Tolumonas auensis DSM 9187: one gene and its partners. The protein of the gene in region 2 interacts with the protein of the main gene of each other region in a pairwise test. Links are inferred from orthologs where the notes say so. Each region holds a gene or a part of one and is shown on either strand. Other genes may lie near its edges.

Region 1 (3,013 bases), 2.1 Mb from region 2 along the record:
CCATACCTGCCAGCGGATGGTTAGCATCTACTTTGACGAAGTCTTCAGATACTTCAACGATAGTTACCGGACGATGACCGTCATCGGTGTCTGCCACGAACGTATCGCCTTCAGCGACTTCCATACCATCAAACAATTCGCCGGGTACTTCCTGCACCAGAGATTCTTCATATTCACCGTATGCATCCATAGCTGGAACGGCCAGTTCAAAACTGTCGCCTTCTTCACGGTCATATAAGGCATTTTCCAGACCTGGAACCAAAAAACCACTGCCATGCAGATAAACAAGCGGTTCACGCCCTTCTGTTGTATCCAGCACTTCACCCGCATCGTCAGACACGGTGTAATCCAGCGTTACTACGCTCAAATGAGTAATCTTCATCATGCATCCCGGTTAAATGACAACTAGCCTCACCAGCATACCGGAAAAATCTGCTGAAACACAATCTTCAGCTCATCATTCAACAGCTGCCGGATAAGGCTTTTCCCCGTATAATGCGCTTTTGTTTGCCGCAGAATTATTCCCGCCATGATCATCGTTTCACAAATCACGCTACTACGAGGCAATAAGCCTTTATTAGAAGAAGCTACCGCTACCATTCATCCGGGTCAGAAAGTAGGGCTGGTTGGAAAAAACGGCTGCGGAAAATCCAGTCTCTTTGCTTTATTGAAAGGTGAACTGGCTGTCGATGCCGGCTCAGTCTCTGTGCCTGCACAATGGCAAATTGCTACCGTTGCCCAGGAAACGCCGGCGCTCGACTGTTCTGCACTGGATTATGTCATTGACGGCGACAAAGAGTTCCGCAATCTTGAGCTTCAGCTGCAACAGGCGGAACAACAAGGTGATGGGATCCGGATCGCCGACTTACATGGCCGGCTGGATGCCGCCGGCGCTTACACCGTGCGTTCCCGCGCCGGTGAGCTATTGCATGGTCTGGGCTTCAGCAGCGAACAACACCAGCAACCGGTCTCTGCCTTCTCCGGGGGCTGGCGTATGCGTCTTAACCTGGCACAAGCACTGATCTGCCGTTCCGACCTGCTATTACTTGATGAACCAACCAACCACTTGGACTTAGACGCGGTCATCTGGCTGGAAAGCTGGTTACGCTCTTACCGCGGCACCCTGATATTGATTTCGCATGATCGCGATTTTCTGGATCGGGTTATTGGCAGAATCATCCATATCGAAAACGGGAAACTGAACGAATATACCGGCGGCTATTCCGACTTCGAAATACAGCGTGCGTCCGCGCTGTCACAACAGCAATCGATGTATGAGAAGCAGCAGCAAGCGCTGAGCAAGATGCAGGATTATGTCGACCGCTTCCGCTATAAGGCCACTAAAGCCCGTCAGGCGCAAAGCCGTCTTAAAGCGATGGAACGGATGGAATTGATCCTGCCGGCACATGTCGACTCCCAGTTCCAGTTTCAGTTCCGTGAACCGGATGCATTACCAACCCCGCTGATCAGCATGGAAAACTTAAGTGCCGGTTATGGTGACAAACTGATTCTGGAGAAGATAAAACTGAACCTGGTTCCCGGTTCACGTATTGGTTTGCTGGGACGAAACGGTGCGGGTAAATCGACATTTATCAAATTACTGGCAGGCGAACTGACACCGCTTTCCGGAAAACTGGAGCCCAGTAAAGGCGTTAAAATCGGCTATTTTGCACAACATCAGTTGGAATCGCTGCAACAGGGCGACACGCCGTTACAGCATCTGACACGGATTGCCGGCAATCGCCCGGAACAGGAACTACGGAACTTTTTAGGTGGTTTCGGGTTCCATGGTGATAAAGCACTGGAAGTTGTCGATACCTTCTCCGGGGGAGAAAAAGCGCGGCTGGTTTTAGCGTTGCTGGTCTGGCAAAAACCCAATCTTTTGCTGCTGGATGAACCGACCAACCATCTGGATCTGGAAATGCGTGAAGCATTAACGCTGGCGCTGCAAGGCTTTGAAGGTGCCATGGTCATCGTATCGCATGATCGTCACCTGCTCCGCACCACGACGGATGAGTTTTATCTGGTTCACAACCAACGACTGGAAGCCTTTGATGGTGATCTGGATGACTATCACAAATGGTTAACCGAGCAGGATAAAGCGACCAACGATACCAAAACAGATACCAGTAATACCTCCGCAGCCCCGCAAAGCGCAGCGGCACGTAAAGATCAGAAACGACGGGAAGCTGATTTCCGGCAACAAACTCGTCCCTTGCGCCAGAAACTGGAAAAGCATGAGCAGCATATGGGCAAGTTGCAGCACAAACTTGGTGAAATTGAACAGGCGCTCGCTGATCCGGCAATCTATCAGGACGATGCCAAATCAAAACTGACTAGCTTACTGGCACAACAAGGCCCGCTGAAAAACGAACTCGAACAAACCGAGCTGGAATGGATGGACATTTCCGAACAGCTGGAACAAATGGAACAACAATTTGCCAGCGACATGGCAACTCAGGATTAATGCATGCTTAGCTATCGCCACGCGTTTCATGCCGGCAACCATGCCGACATATTAAAACATGCTGTACTCAGTCTGTTGATTGACCAGCTGAAACAAAAAGATAAACCGTTTTGTTATCTGGATACCCACTCTGGTGGCGGCTGTTATGATCTCACCGGTGAGTGGGCTAACAAGAAAGCAGAATATCTGGATGGCATCGCTCGTCTTTGGCCGCAGCGTGATCAGTGGCCCGCACTGAAAAGTTATATCGAGTGTGTAGCAGCACTCAATAATGACGATACCCTGCATTATTATCCCGGTTCACCTGAAATCGCGCGATCGCTGTTAAGAGAACAGGATCGCCTGATTCTGATGGAACTGCATAATAATGAGATTGATATCCTGCGCCAGCATATGTACCGGGATCCCCGCGTTGCATTACATCACCGCGATGGTTTTGAAGGGCTGGTCGCTCTCACGCCGCCAACACCACGTCGTGGACTGGCACTGATCGATCCGCCATATGAACTGAAGGAAGATTATGATCGGGTCGTGAAAACACTGGCA
Region 2 (2,959 bases):
GCAACACTGCCCGCGATGCTAATCACATACGGCACCCGTTCGCTTCTGGTTCCCAGAAACTGTTCAATGACTTTGCTGCGGTGCTGACGTGCTTTCACATAGAGATTCAGCAAGCGGGATAGGGGCAGATAGATGTCACGGACTTCGTCGAGTGACAATTCATCGTGAATACCTCGCAGGTCAATCAGATCCTGTTCGGTTAATGAAAGTGGGACTGAATCACGCAGATGAGCCCACTGTTCCCTGTGAAAATGTAAATAAGGCGAGAGATGTTGTGGATCTGCAGTCATTCTTGAAGTCCTTTCAGCAAGAGGGCCGACATTACACCAAGCGCCTATTATTCGACAACCGAAAGTGCATCTGAGGGTTCAAAAAGCAAAAAACAGAACAATTTCATGAAAACGGAGTAGAAAACTCATGAAAACACATCGCAGAGTAGTTGCTCCACCGGCACGCTTGCACTAGAATTCGCAACGCTCTTTGCAGGTAGCCATGATTTGTCATGCACTGATGGAGGGATTCCCGAGCGGCCAAAGGGATCAGACTGTAAATCTGACGGCTCTGCCTTCGAAGGTTCGAATCCTTCTCCCTCCACCATCCTGTGCACTGGCATTGTAGTTATGCGGGCATCGTATAATGGCTATTACCTCAGCCTTCCAAGCTGATGATGCGGGTTCGATTCCCGCTGCCCGCTCCAATTTAATTCAAAGAGCTATTGTTGATACTCGTCGGACGGTGTGTACCGTGGTGAGTTTCTTACCATATAACAGTGTTAGCTTAGAGGGACGAGCATGTCTAAAGAAAAATTTGAACGTACAAAACCCCACGTTAACGTTGGTACCATCGGCCACGTTGACCACGGTAAAACCACGCTGACTGCAGCGATCACTAACGTACTGGCTAAAAAATTCGGTGGCCAGGCGCGTGCATTCGACCAGATCGATAACGCACCGGAAGAAAAAGCTCGTGGTATCACCATCAACACTTCACACGTTGAATATGATACTGAAGCACGTCACTACGCACACGTAGACTGCCCAGGCCATGCTGACTATGTTAAAAACATGATCACAGGTGCTGCACAGATGGACGGCGCGATCCTGGTAGTAGCAGCGACTGACGGCCCAATGCCACAGACTCGTGAACACATCCTGCTGGGTCGCCAGGTAGGCGTACCGTACATCATCGTTTTCCTGAACAAATGTGACATGGTAGACGACGAAGAACTGTTGGATCTGGTAGAGATGGAAGTTCGTGAACTGCTGTCTGAATACGATTTCCCAGGTGATGACACGCCGGTTATCCGTGGTTCTGCACTGAAAGCGCTGGAAGGCGACGCGAAATGGGAAGAGAAGATCATTGAGCTGGCAGCAGCGCTGGATTCTTACATCCCACAACCAGAACGTGCTATTGACAAGCCATTCCTGCTGCCAATTGAAGACGTATTCTCAATTGCAGGCCGTGGTACAGTAGTAACTGGTCGTGTAGAACGCGGTATCATCAAAGTGGGTGAAGAAGTGGAAATTGTTGGTCTGAAAGAGACCACCAAGACCACTTGTACCGGCGTTGAAATGTTCCGTAAACTGCTGGACGAAGGTCGTGCCGGTGAGAACGTAGGTATTCTGCTGCGTGGCACTAAACGTGACGACGTAGAGCGTGGTCAGGTACTGGCTAAACCAGGCACCATCAACCCGCATACCAAGTTCGAATCAGAAGTATACGTACTGTCCAAAGAAGAAGGTGGTCGTCATACGCCATTCTTCAAAGGCTACCGTCCACAGTTCTACTTCCGTACAACTGACGTGACCGGTACTATCGAACTGCCAGAAGGCGTAGAGATGGTAATGCCAGGTGACAACATCAAAATGGTAGTTACCCTGATCCACCCAATCGCGATGGATGATGGTCTGCGTTTTGCAATCCGTGAAGGCGGTCGTACCGTAGGTGCGGGTGTTGTTGCTAAAGTAATCGAATAATTCTTTCGGTTACAAATATAAACAAAGCCCCTATAATCGGGGCTTTGTTATCTTAGGGGCGTAGTTCCAATTGGTAGAACAGCGGTCTCCAAAACCGATGGTTGGGGGTTCGAATCCCTCCGCCCCTGCCAAATACCGCAAAATAGCGGGTTTAATGCACTGAAAACGAATACAGGTAGATTGTATGAGTGTGAATGTTGAGAGCCAGAACCGCAACAAAGGTAAAAACATCGCATTGTGGGGGCTGGTTTTCATTCTTCTGGCGGCTGCGGTGGTTGGTAATTCAGTTTTTGCTGAAAAATCGTTATTGATCCGTGTTGTCGCAGTTGTAATTGCGTTTGCTGCTGCAGCGGTGACTGCATTGCAAACTATTCAGGGTAAAGCACTGCTGACTTTTAGTCGTGAATCCATCAAGGAAGTCCGTAAAGTAGTGTGGCCAACTCGCCAGGAAACTATTCAGACAACCCTGATCATCTTTGCATTTACCGTTGTTATGGGCCTATTCTTATTTTTAATAGATGGTGCTCTGATTTGGCTGGTTGAACTAATCACCGGAATGAAGGGGTAATCAATGTCAGAACAACGTATGAGATGGTATGTTGTACAGGCTTTTTCCGGTTTTGAAGGTCGTGTCGCCAAATCGTTGAAAGAACATATCAAAATGCACGGCATGGAAGACCAGTTTGGTGAAATTCTGGTTCCTACTGAAGAAGTAGTCGAAATGCGTGCTGGCCAGAAGCGTAAAAGCGAGCGCAAATTTTTCCCGGGTTATGTGCTGGTACAAATGATCATGAATGATGCATCATGGCATTTAGTGCGTAACGTTCCCCGTGTGATGGGCTTCATTGGCGGTACTTCTGACCGTCCGGCACCGATCACCGATAAAGAAGCGGATGCAATTCTGAATCGTCTGCAAGAGTCTGTGGATAAACCAAAACACAAGACTCTGTTCGAACCAGGCGAAGTTATCCGTGTTTCCGATG
Region 3 (3,028 bases), 1.4 Mb from region 2 along the record:
ATGGATTTCACCACGTTCGAGCTTCAAATTGATCTTGTTGTTCGCAAGACAGCCGGGATATTGCTTAGTGATATCCCACAATTCAAGCTGGTAATGATGTGTTGTCATCCTCTTTACGACACTCCGTTTGCGGGTGTAAAAAATTGATGTGCGAGTTAAGCAAAAAATTGTCCAATTTGCCATTTTTTCTGCATGTAAATTCACTGATCAGCGAAAAAATCACCATGCAGAGCCATGATTACCGGAATAATGTGCCAAACACTATGTGTTGCGTTAAAGATTCAGCCTGAACACAACCTTTTGGTATTTTAGCTGAGGCTGAATCACTCTGTGTATGTTTTATAGCCATGTAATGGCATTTTTCTTTGTGCTGCCAGATTAAGTGCAGATTACAGGCCAACTGGATGAAAGATTAGCTTTTTCCCGTGTTATCTTTAGGTGCGGGCTCTGTACATGAATTATTAAATGAATACTTACGAAATTAAGAACAACTGGCTGACGAATCTGCTGTTCAGGCATCCGGCATCGGTGCTGACGTTGCAGAGTAAAGGACTGCAGATTTCTGATGGTAAGAAAAAGATGGTATTGCCATTCAGCCGTATGAGTTCATTGCCGAAGATCAAGCGGCGTCTGTTCTGGTCGCATTTATCTGTGACTACCGCTAAGAAATCGTATCTGTATAAAGGCTTCTCAGCATCGCAATTACGCCAATTTTCAGAATTACTGAATGATTCGTTGAAACTTCATGTTCAGCAACAATTACAGGCTGAGTATCAGGAAGCAAAACAGCTTAAAACCGAGATACAGACCTTTCTGGATGCGTCATCTTTCCGGCGCTCATCGCAATGCCGGCATTTGGTGGAACGTTGCCGCCGGCTTCTGAAGAACACCTCTGTTTATTTACGGGAATGTTTTGCTACTTCTTCTCAATTGGCCGCATTGAAATATTCGGCTGATTTTGTTTCTTTTGCTGAAGAGAAAGTAAAACGGGCAAACACAAAATTCCTGAAACAAGAGTTACTCCGGTGTCAGTCGTTTTTTGACCATATTGAGAAGAACACATTAACGTTGGCACAACGCAAAGCCTGTATTATCAATGAAGACCATAATCTGGTTTTAGCCGGGGCGGGAACCGGCAAGACCAGCACGATGATTGGTCGGGCAGGGTATCTGTTAGTAACGGCACAAGCTCAGCCGGAAAAAATTCTGATGTTGGCCTTTGCTAAAAAAGCAGCCGGAGAAATGCAGGAACGACAGGATAAGTGCCTGCGACCACTTTTAAAGAACGCAACGCCTGTTATTAAAACCTTCCATGCACTCGGGCTTGAGATCATTGGCAAAGTGGAAGGTAAATGGCCTGTTATCACGCCTTTCGTTGAGAATAATGCGGCATTCATGCAGTTCATTGGTGATGTTATTGGTCAGCTGATGATGAATGAGGCATATAAAAAGAAAGTCAGTCAGTTTTGTACAGATCGTGCCTATCCGAAATCAGCAGCTGATTTCTCCCTGCTGATAGCTGACTTCCTGCTGTTATTTAAACAATCACACCTGACATTCCCGGCATTCGCTACTGATATAAAAAAACAACGTAGCAGTGTGCGTTTTTCTCTCTTTCTGTCACTGTTTCAGCCTGTGTTAGCTGCTTACGAGCAACATTTAACGGAAAGAAATGAAATTGATTTTGCCGATATGATTGGTAAAGCGATCGAGTATGTCGAGTCGGGCCGTTATTGCTCACCCTATCAGCATATTCTGGTGGATGAATTTCAGGATATCAGTCAGGAACGCGCCCGCTTGCTTAAGGCTTTGTTAGCTCAGCGGGATGACACGGTACTGTTTGCCGTGGGAGATGACTGGCAATCGATCTATCGTTTTACGGGTAGTGATATCAATATCACCCGCCAATTTGAATCTATATTTGGTGCGACCGCGACTACTGCACTTGATACCACGTTCCGGTTTAATAATAAGATTGGTGAAGTTGCCTCCGGGTTTGTACTGAAAAATCCGGAGCAGATAAATAAAACAATTAACTCCGCTTCAATAGTGGCGCATCCTGCCGTATCTCTGGTACAGGCATCCGTTTCAGAGCGGGGATTGCATCAGGTATTACATCATCTCAATCAGGATGTGCCTGTTTATTCCGAGCAGAAAACGTCAGTTGCAGTATTGGCCCGGTTTAATTTTCTGCTGGGTGATGATAGTCCAGTCATTCTTAAACGACAGATGGAATTCCAGTATCCGTATCTGGACATTGAGTTTATGTCCGTACACGCATCTAAAGGGAAAGAAGCAGACTACGTCATTGCATTGGGGATGAACAACGGCAAATATGGGTTCCCCAGCCTGAAAGAGACAGATCCGATCCTTGAGTTTTTATTGCCTGAGAAAGAAACGTTTTCTTATGCAGAAGAGAGACGGTTGTTTTATGTCGCGCTGACCAGAGCTCGTCACCGGGTCTATCTGGTATATCACCCTGCAGAACCTTCACCGTTCATCTCGGAATTGATTAATCAGAAATATCCGGTCTGTACGGATGAGTTTGTATCAGCATTCTAAGTTTCCGCTAACCGGACAGAAAGAAAAACAAAATCCGCTGATGTGATTCAAATCACGTTAGAATGTATCTCTCTGGTTTTCTTTATTTAGCAAAAAATTCTTATGGAAGATTCTCAGGCTCTTGTTCAGCCGAAAGCGAGTGATACGCGTTTTCGGGTTCTTGGTGCTATCAGTATGTCGCATTTTCTTAATGACATGCTGCAGTCGCTTATTTTCGCTATCTATCCGTTGCTGAAAGGCAATTACGATCTTAATTTCACTCAAATTGGTCTGCTGACGCTGACCTATCAGTTAACAGCGTCTATTTTGCAGCCGATGGTTGGTTTTTATACCGACAAACACCCCAAACCTTATTCTCTGGTCGTGGGTATGGGGTCAACCTGTGTCGGTCTGTTACTGCTGAGTCAGGCGCACACGTTCCCGCTTTTACTAATAGCTGCCGCCATGGTGGGGCTAGGGTCTTCAA

The links. The genes of interacting proteins can lie anywhere in the genome.
Region 1: the proteins of tuf (region 2) and TOLA_RS04390 interact in binary tests that used the Escherichia coli proteins (3 or more experiments, as listed by UniProt). The link is inferred for Tolumonas auensis DSM 9187 from one-to-one orthologs.
Region 3: the proteins of tuf (region 2) and helD interact in binary tests that used the Escherichia coli proteins (3 or more experiments, as listed by UniProt). The link is inferred for Tolumonas auensis DSM 9187 from one-to-one orthologs.

What each region holds. Positions count from the first base shown.
Region 1 is NC_012691.1:934,552-937,564, reverse strand. The notes cover bases 62-2,998. They hold TOLA_RS04390 (ABC transporter ATP-binding protein), read left to right. Parts: upstream 62-529; coding sequence 530-2,467; downstream 2,468-2,998. Other genes in these bases: TOLA_RS04385 (23S rRNA (adenine(2030)-N(6))-methyltransferase RlmJ), read left to right, coding at 2,471-2,998; slyD (peptidylprolyl isomerase), read right to left, coding at 62-382. In the rest of the region: more of slyD, read right to left, coding at 1-61; more of TOLA_RS04385, read left to right, coding at 2,999-3,013. UniProt on the Escherichia coli protein: Genetic data indicate it may be involved in ribosome assembly or function.
Region 2 is NC_012691.1:3,064,844-3,067,802, reverse strand. The notes cover bases 1-2,883. They hold tuf (elongation factor Tu), read left to right. Parts: upstream 1-791; coding sequence 792-1,976; downstream 1,977-2,883. Other genes in these bases: nusG (transcription termination/antitermination protein NusG), read left to right, coding at 2,548-2,883; secE (preprotein translocase subunit SecE), read left to right, coding at 2,167-2,544; coaA (type I pantothenate kinase), read right to left, coding at 1-290. Outside these bases: more of nusG, read left to right, coding at 2,884-2,959. UniProt on the Escherichia coli protein: GTP hydrolase that promotes the GTP-dependent binding of aminoacyl-tRNA to the A-site of ribosomes during protein biosynthesis. May play an important regulatory role in cell growth and in the bacterial response to nutrient deprivation.
Region 3 is NC_012691.1:1,627,328-1,630,355, forward strand. Bases 62-3,013 are described here. They hold helD (DNA helicase IV), read left to right. Parts: upstream 62-465; coding sequence 466-2,562; downstream 2,563-3,013. Other genes in these bases: TOLA_RS07500 (ABC transporter ATP-binding protein), read right to left, coding at 62-108; TOLA_RS07510 (MFS transporter), read left to right, coding at 2,665-3,013. In the rest of the region: more of TOLA_RS07500, read right to left, coding at 1-61; more of TOLA_RS07510, read left to right, coding at 3,014-3,028. UniProt on the Escherichia coli protein: Helicase IV catalyzes the unwinding of duplex DNA in the 3' to 5' direction with respect to the bound single strand in a reaction that is dependent upon the hydrolysis of ATP.